DNA from 2 places in the Kitasatospora sp. NPDC059722 genome. Region 1 is predicted to be linked to the other one. Evidence: predicted binding sites of a transcription regulator. Region 1 holds the regulator's gene; the other holds the start of a gene.
The links. Region 1 encodes HspR, which represses chaperone genes until heat shock. Its sites were predicted from a motif close to TTGAGNNNNNNNNNCTCAA; they were not measured.

Region 1 (8,433 bases):
GCGCGGTCCTCCAGGGCGCCGGCGCAGCCGACCCAGTAGAGGTACTCGACCTCGGCGGGGTCGATGTCCTCGCCGATCACCGGCACCTCGATGCCGGTCTCCTTCTTGAGCTCCTTGACCCAGTCGAGGCGGGCCTTGGTGGCCATGCCCCACGGGTTGCCCTTGTTCTCCAGGTTCTTGAGCATCGTCCCGGCCTCGGTCGGGAACGAGGACTCGATCATCACCTGGTAGCGGCGCATGTCGACGATGTGGTCGATGTGCTCGATGTCCACCGGGCACTGCTCGACGCAGGCGCCGCAGGTGGTGCAGGACCACAGGACGTCCGGGTCGATGACGCCGTTCTCCTCGGCGGTGCCGATCAGCGGGCGCTCGGCCTCGGCGAGGGCGCCCGCCGGGACGTCCTTGAGCTGCTCGGCGGTCGCCTTCTCGGTGCCCTCCATGTCCTTGCCGCCACCGGCGAGCAGGTACGGGGCCTTGCCGTAGACGTGCTCGCGGAGGCTCATGATGAGCAGCTTCGGCGACAGCGGCTTGCCGGTGTTCCAGGCCGGGCACTGCGACTGGCAGCGGCCGCACTCGGTGCAGGTGGAGAAGTCGAGGATGCCCTTCCAGGAGAAGTGCTCGACCTGGGAGACGCCGAAGACGGCGTCCTCGGCCGGGTCCTCGAAGTCGATCGGCTGACCGCCGGAGGTCATCGGACGGAGGGCGCCGAGCGCGGTACCGCCGTCCTCCTCGCGCTTGAAGTAGATGTTGAAGAAGCCGAGGAAGCGGTGCCAGGCCACGCCCATCGAGGGGTTGAGGCCGATGGTGGTCGCCCAGGCGAAGGAGATGCAGATCTTCAGCATCGCGAAGAGCCAGATCAGGTTCTCCAGCGTGCCGTGCGACAGGCCGCTCAGCGCGGAGGTGATCGGGTACGAGACGAGGTGCGCCGGGCCGTACGAGTCGACGCCGTTGAGGGCGCCCTCCAGGGCGCGCAGCATCAGGATGCACAGGCCGATGCCGAGGATCGTGTACTCGACGTAGAAGGCCTGCCAGGCGATCGAGCCGGCGAAGCGGGACTTGCGTCCGGAGCGCGACGGCAGGCTCATCAGCCGGATCACCATCAGGGTCAGGATGCCCAGGGTGGTGAGGGTGCCGACGAGCTCGACGAAGAGCTGCCAGATCATCCAGTGCCCGATGACCGGCAGCTCGAACTCGGCGTCGAAGAGCTGGCCCATCGCGTTGACGATGGTCAGGACCAGGCTGAAGAAGCCGACCGCGACGAACCAGTGCGCGATGCCGACGATCCCCCAGCGGTTCATCCTGGTGTGGCCGATGAACTCGACCGCGACGGTCTTCACGCGCCGGGCGGGCTTGCCGAAGCGGGTGGTGTCCGGCGCGCCGGTCAGCACCACCTTGAAGATGTGCCACGCCGCACGAAGGGCGAGCGCGGTGCCGATCACGAACGTGACCAGCGAGATGACGATCGCTGCTAGCTGCATCGGCTCCGTCTCCTGCGGCTTGCGGTTGAGCAGTCCGGGTTCTACGTCTTTACCAAGGGAGTGTACTCGTCGGTAACTTGCCGGGCCGACGGCCCGGACATTACCGCTCGTCAACAGTTCTCCAGAAGGTTCCCAAGGTATGGCGGCAGTCACGTAACTCCACCCCCGCCACCTCGGCCGGGGCGGCCGTCACTCCGACCGGGGACACCGCGGGCCCCCGCGGCGGCCCACCGAGAGGACCGGCATCAGCAAAGTTGAGTGCTGCTGACTCATAGCTGTTGACGCCGCCCGGCGGGTCATGCATCCTTGAGCCCGTAAAGCTCAACTCTTCCGTGGAGGTATCTACGATGGCACGCGCGGTCGGCATCGACCTCGGTACGACGAACTCGGTCGTCAGCGTTCTGGAGGGTGGCGAGCCCACCGTCATCACGAACGCCGAGGGCGCGCGGACCACGCCGTCCGTCGTCGCTTTCGCGAAGAACGGCGAGGTCCTGGTCGGCGAGGTGGCCAAGCGCCAGGCGGTCACCAACGTCGACCGCACCATCCGCTCGGTCAAGCGCCACATGGGCACCGGGTGGAAGATCAACCTGGACGGCAAGGACTTCAACCCCCAGCAGATCAGCGCCTTCATCCTGCAGAAGCTGAAGCGGGACGCGGAGGCCTACCTGGGCGAGACCGTCACCGACGCGGTCATCACCGTCCCGGCGTACTTCTCGGACTCCGAGCGCCAGGCCACCAAGGAGGCCGGTGAGATCGCGGGCCTCAACGTCCTGCGCATCGTCAACGAGCCGACCGCGGCCGCCCTGGCCTACGGCCTGGACAAGGACGACCAGACCATCCTGGTCTTCGACCTCGGCGGCGGCACCTTCGACGTCTCCCTGCTGGAGATCGGCGACGGGGTCGTCGAGGTGAAGGCCACCAACGGTGACAACCACCTCGGTGGCGACGACTGGGACCAGAAGGTCGTCGACCACCTGGTCAAGGTCTTCCAGTCCGGCCACGGGGTCGACCTGTCCAAGGACAAGATGGCCCTGCAGCGTCTGCGCGAGGCCGCCGAGAAGGCCAAGATCGAGCTGTCCTCGTCCTCCGAGACCTCGATCAACCTGCCCTACATCACAGCCTCCGCCGAGGGCCCGCTGCACCTGGACGAGAAGCTCACCCGCGCCCAGTTCCAGCAGCTGACCTCCGACCTGCTGGAGCGCTGCAAGATCCCGTTCCACAACGTGATCAAGGACGCCGGCATCTCGCTCGCCGAGATCGACCACGTCGTCCTCGTCGGCGGCTCGACCCGCATGCCGGCCGTCGCCGAGCTCGTCAAGGAGCTGACCGGCGGCAAGGACGCCAACAAGGGCGTCAACCCGGACGAGGTCGTCGCCATCGGCGCCTCGCTCCAGGCCGGTGTCCTCAAGGGCGAGGTCAAGGACGTCCTGCTGCTCGACGTCACCCCGCTGTCCCTCGGCATCGAGACCAAGGGCGGCATCATGACCAAGCTGATCGAGCGCAACACCACGATCCCGACCAAGCGCTCCGAGATCTTCACCACGGCCGAGGACAACCAGCCGTCCGTGCAGATCCAGGTCTACCAGGGCGAGCGCGAGATCGCCGCGTACAACAAGAAGCTCGGCATGTTCGAGCTGACCGGCCTCCCGCCGGCGCCGCGCGGCCTGCCGCAGATCGAGGTCACCTTCGACATCGACGCCAACGGCATCATGCACGTCGCCGCCAAGGACCTCGGCACCGGCAAGGAGCAGAAGATGACCGTCACCGGCGGCTCCTCGCTGCCGAAGGACGAGGTCGACCGCATGCGCCGCGAGGCCGAGCAGTACGCCGAGGACGACCACAAGCGCCGCGAGGCCGTCGAGACCCGCAACTCCGCCGAGCAGCTCGTCTACTCGACCGAGAAGTTCATCGCGGACAACACCGACAAGCTCCCGGCCGACGTCAAGACCGAGGTCGAGACCGCCATCGGCGAGCTCAAGGAGGCCCTGAAGGGCGAGGACATCGCGAAGATCCGCGAGGCCTCGGAGAAGGTCTCCACCACCGCGCAGAAGCTCGGCCAGGCCCTCTACGCCAACGCCGACGCCGCCGGTGCCGCCGCCGGGGACTCCGCCGCCCAGGGCAAGGACGACGACGTCGTCGACGCCGAGATCGTGGACGACGAGAAGCACGACAAGCCCAAGGGCGGCGCGGCATGACGGACAAGACGCAGGGCGGCAAGCCCGGCGACGACTCCGCCGCCGAGGAGGCCGTGATCAAGGCCGCCGAGGAGGCCGCCGCGGCCGGCTCCGGCGACGCGTCGGACGAGCTGGCCGCCGCCAAGCGCGAGGCCACCGAGCGCACCGCGGACCTCCAGCGCCTCCAGGCCGAGTACCAGAACTACCGCAAGCGGGTCGAGCGCGACCGGCTCACGGTCCGCGAGATCGCGGTCTCCAACATCCTGGAGTCCCTGATCCCGGTCCTGGACGACATCGGCCGCGCCCGCGAGCACGGCGAGGTCACCGGCGGCTTCAAGTCCGTCGCCGACTCCCTGGAGACGGTCGTCGCCAAGCTCGGCCTCCAGCAGTTCGGCAAGGAGGGCGAGCCCTTCGACCCGACCATGCACGAGGCGCTGATGCACAGCTACTCCTCGGACGTCACCGAGGACACCTGCGTGCAGATCCTCCAGCCCGGCTACCGGATCGGCGAGCGGATCATCCGCCCGGCGATGGTCGCGGTCGCGGAGCCCCAGCCGGGCACCCAGACCACGGCCGGGCCGGACACCGACACCGCCAAGTCCGAGAAGTCGGACAAGGCCGACGGTGGCAAGGACAGCTGACGACCTGTGACGGGCGCACGCCCGTCCCAGCAGATGAACCAGTGCGCTGCGGAGTCGTACGCCGGTCAGTACGGCGATCGGCTCCGCAGCGCACTGTCGGCAACAGGCCCGCGCGGCCGGGCTGTTGACAACGCAGTGCCGCGGGCTGTTGACAAGGCAGTGACGATGGACATCGGGAGGTGGCGCAAGCCATGAGTGGCAAGGACTTTGTCGAGAAGGACTATTACAAGGTCCTCGGCGTGCCCAAGGACGCCACCGCCACCGAGATCAAGAAGACCTACCGGAAGCTGGCGCGCGAGTTCCACCCGGACGCCAACAAGGGCGACGCCAAGGCCGAGGAGCGCTTCAAGGACATCTCCGAGGCGTACGACGTCCTGTCCGACGAGAAGCGCCGCAAGGAGTACGACGAGGCCCGCAGCCTCTTCGCCAACGGCGGCTTCCGCGCCGGCGGGCCCGGCACCGGCAACTACAGCTTCGACTTCGGCGACCTCTTCAGCGGCACCCAGGGCGGCAGCGGCGGCATCGGCGACGTCTTCGGCGGCCTCTTCAACCGCGGCGGCCGACAGGCCCAGCCCCGGCGCGGCGCCGACGTCGAGACCGAGGTCACCCTCTCCTTCGAGGAGGCCGTCGACGGCGCGACCGTCCCGCTGCGGATGACCAGCCAGGCCCCCTGCCGCGTCTGCAACGGCACCGGCGCCAAGTCCGGCACCACCCCGCGGGTCTGCCCGACCTGCGTCGGCGCCGGCACCGTCAGCCGGGGCCAGGGCGCGTTCGCGCTCTCCGAGCCCTGCAAGGACTGCAAGGGCCGCGGCATGATCGTCGACGACCCCTGCACCGACTGCCACGGCAGCGGCCGGGCCAGCTCCGCCCGCACCATGCAGGTCCGCATCCCGGCCGGCGTCCAGGACGCCCAGCGCATCCGGCTCAAGGGCAAGGGCGCCCAGGGCGAACGCGGCGGCCAGCCCGGCGACCTCTACGTCACCGTGCACGTCGACGCCCACCCCGTCTTCGGCCGCAAGGGCGACAACCTCACCGTGACCGTCCCGGTCACCTTCCCCGAGGCGGCGCTCGGCGGCACCATCGAGGTGCCCACACTCGGCGGCCCCGCCGTGAAGCTCAAGCTGCCCCCGGGCAGTGCCAACGGCCTCACCATGCGGGCCCGCGGCAAGGGCGCCACCCGCAAGGACGGCACCCGCGGCGACCTCCTCGTCACCGTCGAGGTCGTGGTGCCGCAGCACGTCACCGGCGACGCGCTGTCCGCCCTGGAGCAGTACCGCGAGGCCACCGCCTCCGACGACCCGCGAGCCGCCCTGTTCCGGGCGGCGAAGGGAGCGTGACGACCAGATGTCCCCGATGACCCCGATGACCCCCGACGGCCCGATTGGCCCGATCGGCCCGGGCCTCGGCGAAGGCCTGCCCGGCGACGGCCGCCGCCCCCGGCGCGCCGCGGCCCCGCCCCAGTACGTGCTCACCGAGGACACCCCGGTGTACGTGATCTCGGTGGCCGCCGAACTCTCCGGCCTGCACCCGCAGACCCTGCGCCAGTACGACCGCCTCGGCCTGGTCTGCCCCGACCGCACCGCCGGCCGCGGCCGCCGCTACTCGGCCCGCGACATCCAGCAGCTGCGCGAGGTCCAGCGGCTCTCGCAGGACGAGGGCATCAACCTGGCCGGCATCAAGCGGATCATCGAGCTGGAGAACCAGGTCACCGCCCTCCAGTCGCGCATCGCCGAACTCGCGGACTCCCTGGAGGGCGCCGCCACCGCCCTCCAGCAGCGCGAAGCCGCCGTCCACGCCTCCTACCGCCGCGACCTCGTCCCGTACCAGCCCCCGACCCCCCAGTCGAGCGCCCTGGTCGTCTGGCGCCCGAAGCGCTGACTCGGCTGAACACCCAGCCCGGCCGCCGGTTCCCTCCTGTTCGGGGGGTGCCGGCGGCTTACTTGTGGTGAGAGGGTGCCAATCGAAGCGTCACTCCGCAATGGTGGAACAATGCCCGGTTCCGGATCCCGCGCCGGGATCTAGGATCACCGATGGGGCTCGAGTGCAGCCATAGGGCAGGTTCGGTCGTCAAGAAGGAGTCGTGAATGAACGGGAGGAACGACGCCATTCCGGGTGTCGGTGCACCGGGCACTCTCTCCACCGGAGCGCACGACCTCTACCTCGCGGCAATCCGGGCGCACGGTCGGATAGCCCGCAGTGAAATCGAGGAGCACGACTACAGCCACCTCAGCGAGCTGTTGGACATCGGTCTCCTCACTCCCGACATGGATGATCCGCAGATTCTGGTCGCGGTCGATCCACAACAGCTCGCCACCGGGCTGAGCGCCCTCTGGCAACGCCAGGCACTCGCGCTGCTGTCCCGCGCGATAGCCGTCCCCGGCGACCTTCAGGGTCTCGCGGACGCGTTTCACCGTCCGGAACCGTCCGGCGGAATTATCGAGTACGTCCGCGGCAAGGCACTGATCAGCCAACGGATCAACCACGCCGTGACCACTGCGAAAGAGGAGATACTCGCGGCCCAGCCGGGCGGCCCGCGGCCGCCGGACGTTCTGTCCCGCGTGCTCGACGACGACCTGGCCGACCTCGAACGCGGTATTGCGGTGCGGACCATCTACCATCCGAGCACCAGGTACCACGCCCCCACCCGGGACTACGTCGCGAAGATCACCGAGGCCGGCGGGCGGTTCCGCACCCTCGACGAGCCGTACACCAGGCTGATCATCGTGGACCGGCAGCTGGCCGTCATCCCGGTCGCGGAGGACCTCAATCTGGCGGCCTTCATCCACGACCCCGCCGTCATCCACTTCCTCGTCCACGAGGTGTTCGAGCGCAACTGGAACCGCGGACTGGACTTCACCGGTGGACGAACCGTGCCGCAACAGGTCGTGTCACGGATGCGCCAGACCATCATCGACCTCCTGCTCGAAGGCACGAACCACAGAGTCATCGCCCGCCGCCTCGGCATCAGCGAACGCACCCTCGCCCGCCATCTGGCCGAGATGCGGGAGGACTACAACGTCGAATCGCTGTTCCAACTCGGTTGGGCGCTGGCGCGTTCGTCACAAGAGACCGACGAATCGCCATGCCTCCCCGCCGCTTCCGGCAGCGCATAACGATTCGTCAGTCTCATTCTGTCATGTCCACTGGTGCTCGCCGTCCAAAGCGGTACCCGACGCCTGATTCGAAGTCGCACTAACATCGACCCCAAGCCCGACATGATTGACATGGGCAGATCCATCGGCATCATGGCCGGTGACAAGCAGTCCGAAGCCCAGCACGGTAAGGACGCCCGCAGATATCGCTACCGCAGCCGTCTTGGCGACCTGACGCAGACGAGACACGCGCACACCCCAATCCTCTTCAGTGGCCTGTCAGTCGAATGAACAGGCGGCAGACAATCAAACGCTCAGATCGTGCCACACGCCCTATCTGACTGTCACCGTCGCGCCCAGGCGGAAGAGGGTGTCATCTCTCTGCCATGCAGACGGATGCCACCGTGCATCGGTGGACTGCCGACCCTGCTCGATGGACGATCAACTGACGTCCTCACGCCACGCTGCCAAGATCCTCCCTCTCGGCAGTCGCGCCAGGACAAGCGTCGAAATAGTGATAAACCCGTCCGATTTCCCCCCGTTCCAATCTCCAAGCCAAGCGTCGGCGGCGAGCAACCGAGTGCCAATGCCTTCCCCCGGAGTCGACATGACCGAGCCCTACCTGCGTCACCACGACAGCCAGGCCACCGAAGGCCGGCGTGCACGTGTGTTTCTGGCCGCACCGCTGATGCGGCTGACCGGGCCCGCGGACAGCGTGGTGACGCTCGCCAGCCGGACGCGGCTGACCACGCTGCGCACCACGCTCCTCCGCAGCGGGGCCGCCGTGTACAGCGCGCACCACAGCGACGCCTGGACCGTCGCCGGGCGGGCGCCGGAGCCGCGGGTTCCGTCGGACTTCCGGGCGCTGCAGTCGGCGGACCTGGTGTTCGCCTACGTCGGCGCCCCGCTGTCGGCCGGGGTGAGCCTGGAGCTGGGCTGGGCCTCCGCGCTGCGCAAGCCGATCGTCCTCCTCGTCGACGAGGCCATCACGCACAACCCGCTGATCGCCACCATCGAGCAGGTCGCCCCCGTCCTGCCGCTGGTCTTC
Region 2 (8,433 bases), on a different contig from region 1:
GCGCATGGAGAAGGGCTTGGTCATGTAGTCGTCGGCACCGACGCCGAGGCCGACCAGCAGGTCCGTCTCGTCGTCGCGCGCGGTCAGCATCAGCACCGGCACCGGTCGCTGGGCCTGGATCCGGCGGCACACTTCGAGGCCGTCGAATCCGGGCAGCATGATGTCGAGGACGACCAGGTCCGGCTGCCAGGTGTGGAAGCCGTCGACCGCGCCGGGGCCGTCGTGGGCCACGGCGACCTTGAAGCCCTCCGCGCCCAGCCGGGCCGCGATCGACTCCGCGATCGTGGGCTCGTCCTCCACCACCAGCACTCTGCGCTGGCTGCTCACCGTGCCGCCGCTGTTGCTGTTGTCCTGCTGAATTTCTGTCACGGTCACGCCACCGCCCCCAGGGCTGCGGGCCGGCCACCTGTGGGGATGGCGGGGCTCCGCTTCGTAGTCTTGTTCCGTCGTGGACTGTGTGCCGGGTCCGCCGTCCCGTCGCGTGCGCGGATCGGAGGGCGGAGGTCGGCCACCCGCTTCTCCCGCGCACTTCGCAGCGTACGGACAGCGGCTGCCTCCCGGCAGGTGGACCGGACGTTTCCGGCCCGTTGGGCCGGTTCCGGCCCGCTCTCGGACCCACTCACGAGTGGGCACGGGCCGATACCTTACCCGGCGTTTTTTCACTGCGTAACGGTACGTATGCAGTCGAGTTGACGCCAAGTCGCCGGTCAGGGCCGTTACTGACGGGTCAAACGGAAGTAGGTCTGGACCAATGCCGGAATCCGGCCGGTCGGCCGGTTCCCCGGTCTTCACGGGCTTTTCTCAGCTGGTTCTCAGAACCTCGACGTAACGTGATCACGACAACGCCCCGCGGGAGGGATTGCGGGCGCGCGCCGGTACGTTGGTTCCCCCGGGCGGGAGCCGGGGACCGGTTGCTGCGGGCGTGGAGCGGAGGCGGCATGGCTGGACTGCGGCGCGGTGGCGGACCGGCGGGACCGCGCCCGGGGCCGTGCCCGCCGTGGGCCGGACCGCCGTACGGGATGCTCCGGCTCGGGCTGCGCACCGGGGTGGCCGAGTGGCTGCTGGCCCGGGTGCCGACGCCCCGGCGCAACCCTTTCGCCCTCGGATATCTCGCCGTGGTGGGCGCCACCACGACCTTTGCCGAACTCGCGGATCCGGATCTCGTCCTGCGGCTGCAGGAGGCCTCCAGTTCGGACGGCCACAATCTTTTGCACCACCCTTTGCGGGCGCTGCTGCTCAGTGGTTTCTGGGTGGCCGGCTCGGTGTGGATGCCGTACCTCTGGGGATTCGCCTTCACCGTCGCGCCGCTGGAGCGCCGGGTCGGTTCCCGGCGGGCGGCGGCGGTCTTCGCGATCGGGCACGTGACGGCCACGCTGCTGTCCCAGGCGGTGGTGATCACCGCCGTGGAGACCGGGCACCTGGAGTCCGCGGCGATGGACTACCTGGACATCGGGGTCAGCTACGGCGTGCTGGTCAGTCTCGGCGCGCTCGCCGGGCTGCTCTCCTGGCGCGGGCGGCTGCTGGCGCTGGGCGGCGCGGCGGCGCTGATCGCCGAGCAGATCGTCACCGAGAACGACCTGGTCACCGCGGTGGGCCACCCGGTGGCGGTGCTGACCGGCGTGGCGCTGTGGCGCTGGCTGCGCCACGGCCCCCGGCGCGGGCCGCGCCCGCTGCGCGCGGAGCTTCCGGAGGCCGGTCCCGGGCCGGCCGCGGCCGCCGGCGGCGCCCCGGTCTTGGACGTCCGTTAACTCGTTCGGGGGTTTTTGACGACCTTCCCGCCGCCTCCGCCTGGACCCCTTTTCCGTTCGCTCACGGCGAACAAAGCTCGGGGAACATCCGGCGCCCCCGAAGCCTTAGTCAGGTCGACTCAAGTTCGCTGACTGGGGAGAGATCATGGCATCGACGTCCGCACCGCTCACCCTGCCCGTGCTGCCGCTCGACGACGAGGTCGTCCTGCCGGGCATGGTCGTCCCGCTGGACCTGAAGGACACCGAGGTGCGCGCCGCGGTGGAGGCCGCCCGCGCGGCGGCCGGCGGCGCCGACAAGCCGCAGGTCCTGCTGGTCCCCCGGGTGGACGGCTCGTACGCGGCGGTCGGCACGCTGGCCGCCGTCGAGCAGGTCGGCCGGCTGGCCGACGGCCCCCACGCGATCGGGCAGCCGGCGGCGCTGGTGCGCGCCGTGCGGCGGGTCCGGATCGGGGCCGGCACCACCGGCCCCGGCGCCGCCCTCTGGGTCGAGACCACGCCGTTCCGGGAGTCCTCGGTCGGCATGCCGGTGGCCGGCCGGGCCGCCGAGCTGGTCAAGGAGTACAAGGCGCTGTCCACCCAGTGGCTGCGCAGGCGCGGCGCCTGGCAGATCGTCGACCGGGTGGACCGGATCGAGGGCGTCGGCGAGCTCGCCGACAACATCGGCTACGCGCCCTTCGCCACCGCCGAGCAGAAGCTCAAGGTGCTGCTGGAGGCCGACCAGGTCGCCCGCCTGGAGTACGCGCTGGCGCTACTGCGCGACCACCTCGCCGAGGAGGAGGTCAACGACACGATCCGCAAGGACGTCGAGGAGGGCGTGGCCAAGCAGCAGAAGGAGTTCCTGCTCCGCCGCCAGCTGGAGGCCGTCCGCAAGGAGCTGGCCGAGCTCAACGGCGACCCGGCCGACGAGGAGGGCGACTACCGTGCCCGCGTCGAGGCGGCCGACCTGCCCGCGGGCGTCCGCGAGGCCGCGCTGAAGGAGGTCGACAAGCTGGAGCGCGCGTCCGACCAGTCGCCCGAGGGCTCGTGGATCCGCACCTGGCTGGACACCGTCCTGGAGCTGCCGTGGAACGAGCGCACCGAGGACGCGTACGACATCACCGGCGCCCGCGCGGTGCTGGACGCCGACCACGCCGGCCTCGGCGACGTGAAGGACCGCATCGTCGAGTACCTCGCGGTGCGCAAGCGCCGTTCCGAGCAGGGGCTCGGGCTGGTCGGCGGCCGCCGGGGAGGCGCGGTGCTGGCCCTGGTCGGGCCGCCCGGCGTCGGCAAGACCTCGCTCGGGGAGTCGGTGGCCCGCGCGATGGGCCGCACGTTCGTCCGGGTCGCGCTCGGCGGCGTCCGGGACGAGGCCGAGATCCGCGGCCACCGGCGCACCTACGTCGGCGCGCTGCCCGGCCGCCTGGTGCGGGCGATCAAGGAGGCCGGCTCGATGAACCCGGTCGTCCTGCTCGACGAGATCGACAAGGTCGGCTCCGACTACCGGGGGGACCCGGCCGCCGCCCTGCTGGAGGTGCTGGACCCGGCGCAGAACCACACCTTCAGGGACCACTACCTGGAGGTCGAGCTCGACCTCTCCGACGTCGTCTTCCTCGCCACCGCCAACGTGCTGGAGGCCATCCCCGAGCCGCTGCTCGACCGGATGGAGCTCGTCCGGCTCGACGGCTACACCGAGGACGAGAAGGTCGTCATCGCCCGCGACCACCTGCTCCCGCGCCAGCTGGAGCGGGCCGGGCTCGGCAGCGGACAGGTCGGCGTCGAGGAGGCGGCGCTGCGCAGGCTCGCCGGGGAGTACACCCGGGAGGCCGGCGTGCGGAACCTGGAGCGCTCGATCGCCCGGGTGCTGCGCAAGATCGCCGCGCAGGCCGAGCTCGGCGAGCGCGAGCTGCCCGCCGTGATCGGCGCGGACGACCTGCGCGCCCTGATCGGCCGCCCGCACCACGTGCCGGAGGCCGCCCAGGAGCCGGCCGAGCGGCGCACCGCCGTCCCCGGCGTGGCGACCGGCCTCGCGGTCACCGGCGCCGGCGGCGACGTCCTCTACATCGAGGCCTCGCTCGCCGACGCCGAGACGGGCGGCACCGGGCTGACCCTGACCGGGCAGCTGGGCGACGTCATGAAGGAGTCCGCGCACATCGCGCTCTCCTTCCTGCGCTCGCGCGGCGCCGAGCTGGAGCTGCCGGTCACCTCGCTGCGTGACCGCGGCGTGCACCTGCACGTCCCGGCCGGGGCCGTCCCCAAGGACGGGCCGAGCGCCGGCATCACCATGACCACCGCGCTCGCCTCGCTGCTCTCCGGCCGCAAGGTGCGCACGGACGTGGCGATGACGGGCGAGGTGTCGCTGACCGGACGGGTGCTGCCGATCGGCGGGGTGAAGCAGAAGCTGCTCGCCGCCGACCGGGCCGGGATCACCACGGTGATCATCCCCAAGCGCAACGAGGCCGATCTGGACGACGTCCCGGCCGAGGTGCTGGAGCGGCTCACCGTGCACCCGGTGGCGGACGTCCGCGAGGTGCTCAAGCTGGCCCTGGAGCCGGCCGAGGTGCTCGTCGCCGCCGCCTGACGCAGGAGACCAGGGCCCGGGGGGGGGGGGGCGGCGGGCCCCGCCCCCCCCCCCCCCCCCCCGGGCCCCTGCCCGCAGGGTGAGACGGTCTTGTGAGACGGGTCGTCAGTAAGGGAGGCTGGCCGGGTGAATCGCCACGCGCACCTGAGCCGTCGACTGGACGTCGACCTCGCCCGCGCGTGCTCGGCGATCTGTCACCGCGTCCGTTGAGCGCGGTGTTCCACCCGACGCCCCCGCCGGGAACCCCCACCGGGTGGCCGCACCGCCATGCGCCCACGCCTGCCCGCTCACCCGATGGGACACCCTCCATGCGCTTCGCGCTGCCCTCCCGCGTCGCCGCCGCCCTCGCGGCCGCGGCCCTGCTCGCCCTCGCGGTCCCGGCCCGTGCCGCCACGCCGTTCGGACCGCTGCCGCCGCACAACCCGTACGCGGGCCCCGACGGCACCGCCACCATGCACGGCGACACCGGCTCCTCGGACACCACCCGGCTGCCCGGGCCGCCGGCCGGCCCGCTCACCTCGCACCGCACGGCCCTGCAGTCCGCCTGCCCGACCGTGCTGGTCGGCTACGACGGCTTCCCGGTCGCGCTCTGCACCACGATCCTCGGGCGCACCCCGACCGTCCACCTGCTGGACCCGGACGACGGCGAGTCCCTCGCCGAACTCCCGCTCGCCAAGGGCTCGTTGCTCGGCGGCGTGTACGCCTACCTGGACGACCGGGACCGCCTGGTCGCCGTCGACGGCCACGGCGACCTGCTGCGGATCGGCCACCACCGCAGCGCCGACGGCGACTGGGAGCTCACGGTGGACAGCCGCCTCCCGCTGGCCGGCGCCGTCCCGGCCGGCGACGCCGTCGTCGGCATCTCGCCGGACTGGCAGGGCCGGGTCTGGTTCGCCACCGGCGGCGGGGTCGTCGGCACCGCGGACGAGCGCACCGGCGCCGTCCGCGGCCTCGCCCTCCCCGCCGGGGAACGGATCGCCAACTCGATCTCCACCGCCCCCGCCGGCACCCTCGTCGCCACCACCCACGCCACCTACCTGCTCACCGCCGGAGCCGACGGCACCCCGCGGACCGCCGGGCGCCAGGCGTACGACCGCGGGCCAGGCCGCAAGCCCGGCCAGCTCAGCTGGGGCACCGGCTCCACCCCGACCTTCTTCGGCCCGCGCACCGGCACCGACTACACGACCATCGTCGACAACGCCGCGCCGACCGTGCACCTGCTGGTCTACCGCACCTCCGACGGCTCGCCGGTCTGCTCGGTGCCGGTGCTCAGGGCCGGCGGCAGCGGCAGCGAGAACTCCCCGATCGGCGCCGGGAACAGCGTCTTCATCAGCAGCACCAACGGCTACCCGTACCCCGCGCTGCCCGCCGAGGCCGGGCCGAGCGTGCCCGCCTCCGCCGACTTCCGCGGCGGCTTCAGCCGGGTCGACGTGCGGCCCGACGGCTCCGGCTGCGACCTGGTCTGGGACACCACCGTGCGCTCCGCCGCCGTCCCGCGGCTCTCCACCGGCGACGGGCTGATCCACACCGTCCTGCGCAAGCCGCTGATCCCCGGCAGCACCGCCACGACGGTCCTCGACCCCTATTACTACGCCGAGATCGACCCGGCCACCGGCGCCGTCGGGCGCACCCGGTTCCTGGGGGCCGGCTTCCTCTTCGACACGCTCCAGATGGTGGGCTCGATCGCCCCCGGCGGAGTGGTCTACCAGGGCACGACCACCGGCGTCCTGAGGATTTCCGCCGAGTGACGAGGGGGACGGCGGACCGCGTGCGAGACTGCGAGGATGCCGTCCCCCACTCAGCGCGTCCTGGCCCGGGTGCCGGCGAGGCTGCGCCCGTTCCTGGTGCGCCACCGCAGGCTGGTGAAGTTCCTGCTGGTCGGCGGCGGCTGCTTCGCGCTCACCACGGTGATCGACTTCGAGCTGAAGTTCACCGTCCTGGAGCACAAGCCGGTGGTCGCGCTGACCATCGCGACCGTGATCGCCACCGTCGTCTCCTACGTGCTGAACCGCCGCTGGGCCTTCCGGGCCCAGGGGCAGCGGCGCGAGGCGGTGCTGTTCTTCCTGGTCAGCGCGGTGGCGATCGCCGTCAACGACGTGCCGCTGGCGGTCTCGCGGTACGTCCTGGACCTGCGCGAGCCCTACGTCGGCCCGTTCGCCCAGGAGGTCGCGGACTTCCTCAGCGGCATGATCGTCGGCACCTTCGTGGCGATGCTCTTCCGGTTCTGGGCGATGCAGCGCTGGGTGTTCACCCGCCTCGCCGAGCCCGTCGCCACCGGGACGCAGCCGCCCCTCGAACCCGGTTACGCTGCACACGAGACGTCCCGGGAGGTGCCCGGGACGCGGTGAGGCCGGGTGACCGCCAGCCAGGGAGCGGGGTGGGCACATGCGTGAGCCGGACGGAGTCCGGAGCGGACCCGCCAGCCAGCAGGGCATGCGCCGGGCCAACCTGGCGCTGGTGCTCGGCGTGATCGCACGGGCCCCGCGCTCCCGCGCCGAAGTGGCCGCGGAGACCGGACTCACCCGGGCGGCGGTCTCATCGCTCGCCGAGGAGCTGATCGCCGGCGGCCTGGTCGTCGAGGAGGGCCCGGCCGCGCCGAGCGGCAAGGTCGGCCGGCCCGGCACCGCGCTCGGCCTCAACCCGCACGGGCCCGGCGGCCTCGGCGCCGAGATCGGCGTCGAGCACCTCGGGGCCTGCGTCGTCGACCTGCGCGGCGAGGTCGTCTCCTGGCGCCGTCAGGAGATCCGCAACCGGGGCCGCACGCCCGCCGCCGTCATGGCCGACCTCGCCGAACTGCTGCGCCGCGCCGTCGCCGAGGCGGGCCTGCGCCCGGCCGCGCTCGCGCTCGCCGTGCCCGGATTGGTCGGCACCGCCGGCGGGGTGCTCCAGCGGGCCGCCAACCTCGGCTGGCAGGAAGTGCCGCTCGCCGCCGAACTGCGCCTGGCCCTGCGCGCGGCCGGCTCGGAGGACCTGGCGGAGCTCGCGATCGACGCGGACAACGAGGCCAACCTGGGCGGGCTCGCCGAACTCTGGCTGGGCGGCGGCCCGGACCACTTCCTGCACGTGTCGGCCGAGGCCGGTGTCGGCGCGGCGATCGTGATCGGCGGGCGGCTGCTGCGCGGCGCGCGCGGCTACGCGGGCGAGCTCGGCCATGTGCCGGTCCGCCCGGACGGGCCGCGCTGCGCGTGCGGCGCGCACGGCTGCCTGGAGCAGTACGCGGGGGAGACGGCGGTGCTGCGCGCGGCGGGGCTGGAGGGCATCCGCGGCGACTGGGTGGCCCTGCTCGCCGAGCGCGCCGAGGCCGGGGACGAGGAGGTGCGCGCCGCGCTGGCCGGGGCCGGGGCGGCGCTGGGCATCGCGGCCTCCGGCGCGGTCAACCTGCTGGACCCCGCCGAGGTGGTGCTGGGCGGCGGGTACGCCCAGCTGGCGCCCTGGCTGCTGCCGTCGATGCGGGCCGAGATGGGCGCCCGGGTGACCGTCCGCCCGTGGTCGGACGACCGGCTCACGGTCTCCCGGCTCGGGCGGCGCGGGCCGCTGCTGGGCGCCGCCGTCGGGGTGGTGCGCGCCGTCGTGGCCGACCCCGGCCGGCTGGCGGGCGCCTGAGACGGCCGTGCCCCCGGCCACGGGGGCCGGGGGCACGGGATCCTTCCGCAGGGCGGGGCTCAGGCCTCCTGGACCAGCTCCCGGCCGCCCGAGCGCGGGCCGCGCACGACGGCGAGCAGGGCGACCGCCACGCCGAGGACCGCCCACACGACGAGCACGAGGAGCGGCATCGCCATGTTGGTCGAGCCGAAGTAGGCGATCGACTTGGTCGCGGCGGTGCCGGCGCCGTTCGGGATCCACGAGCCGATCGCGCGCCAGAACGGCGGCATCATCGGCGCCGGGTAGACCCCGCCCGCGCTCGGGTTGCCGAGCACCACGAAGATCAGCACCGCGATGCCGATGCCGATGATGTCGAACAGGCACTGCAGCGCCATGGTGAACGCGCCGACCGTGAACACCACCAGGGCGCCCACCGCCGACAGGCTCGGGATCGAGCCGGGCAGCGCGTCCAGGACCGGACCGGCGATCAGGGTGCCGAAGACGCCGGCCGCGATCGAGTACAGCGCCATCGCGCCGAGCCGGATC

Region 2: a site for HspR is predicted at 1,853-1,871, ahead of lon (endopeptidase La). Genes of this name have one in related genera too.

What each region holds. Positions count from the first base shown of each region.
Region 1 covers NZ_JBHWGD010000056.1:4,139-12,571, forward strand. The annotation lists gene ACFV4F_RS29480 ((Fe-S)-binding protein) at 1-1,478, opposite strand, end outside; gene dnaK (molecular chaperone DnaK) at 1,826-3,673, shown strand; gene grpE (nucleotide exchange factor GrpE) at 3,670-4,293, shown strand; gene dnaJ (molecular chaperone DnaJ) at 4,485-5,630, shown strand; gene ACFV4F_RS29500 (heat shock protein transcriptional repressor HspR) at 5,656-6,171, shown strand; gene ACFV4F_RS29505 (helix-turn-helix domain-containing protein) at 6,378-7,406, shown strand; gene ACFV4F_RS29510 (hypothetical protein) at 7,993-8,433, shown strand, end outside.
Region 2 covers NZ_JBHWGD010000114.1:9,284-17,716, reverse strand. The annotation lists gene ACFV4F_RS38040 (response regulator transcription factor) at 1-369, opposite strand, end outside; gene ACFV4F_RS38035 (rhomboid-like protein) at 939-1,748, shown strand; gene lon (endopeptidase La) at 1,894-4,305, shown strand; gene ACFV4F_RS38025 (hypothetical protein) at 4,614-6,053, shown strand; gene ACFV4F_RS38020 (GtrA family protein) at 6,090-6,653, shown strand; gene ACFV4F_RS38015 (ROK family protein) at 6,691-7,908, shown strand; gene ACFV4F_RS38010 (ABC transporter permease) at 7,968-8,433, opposite strand, start outside.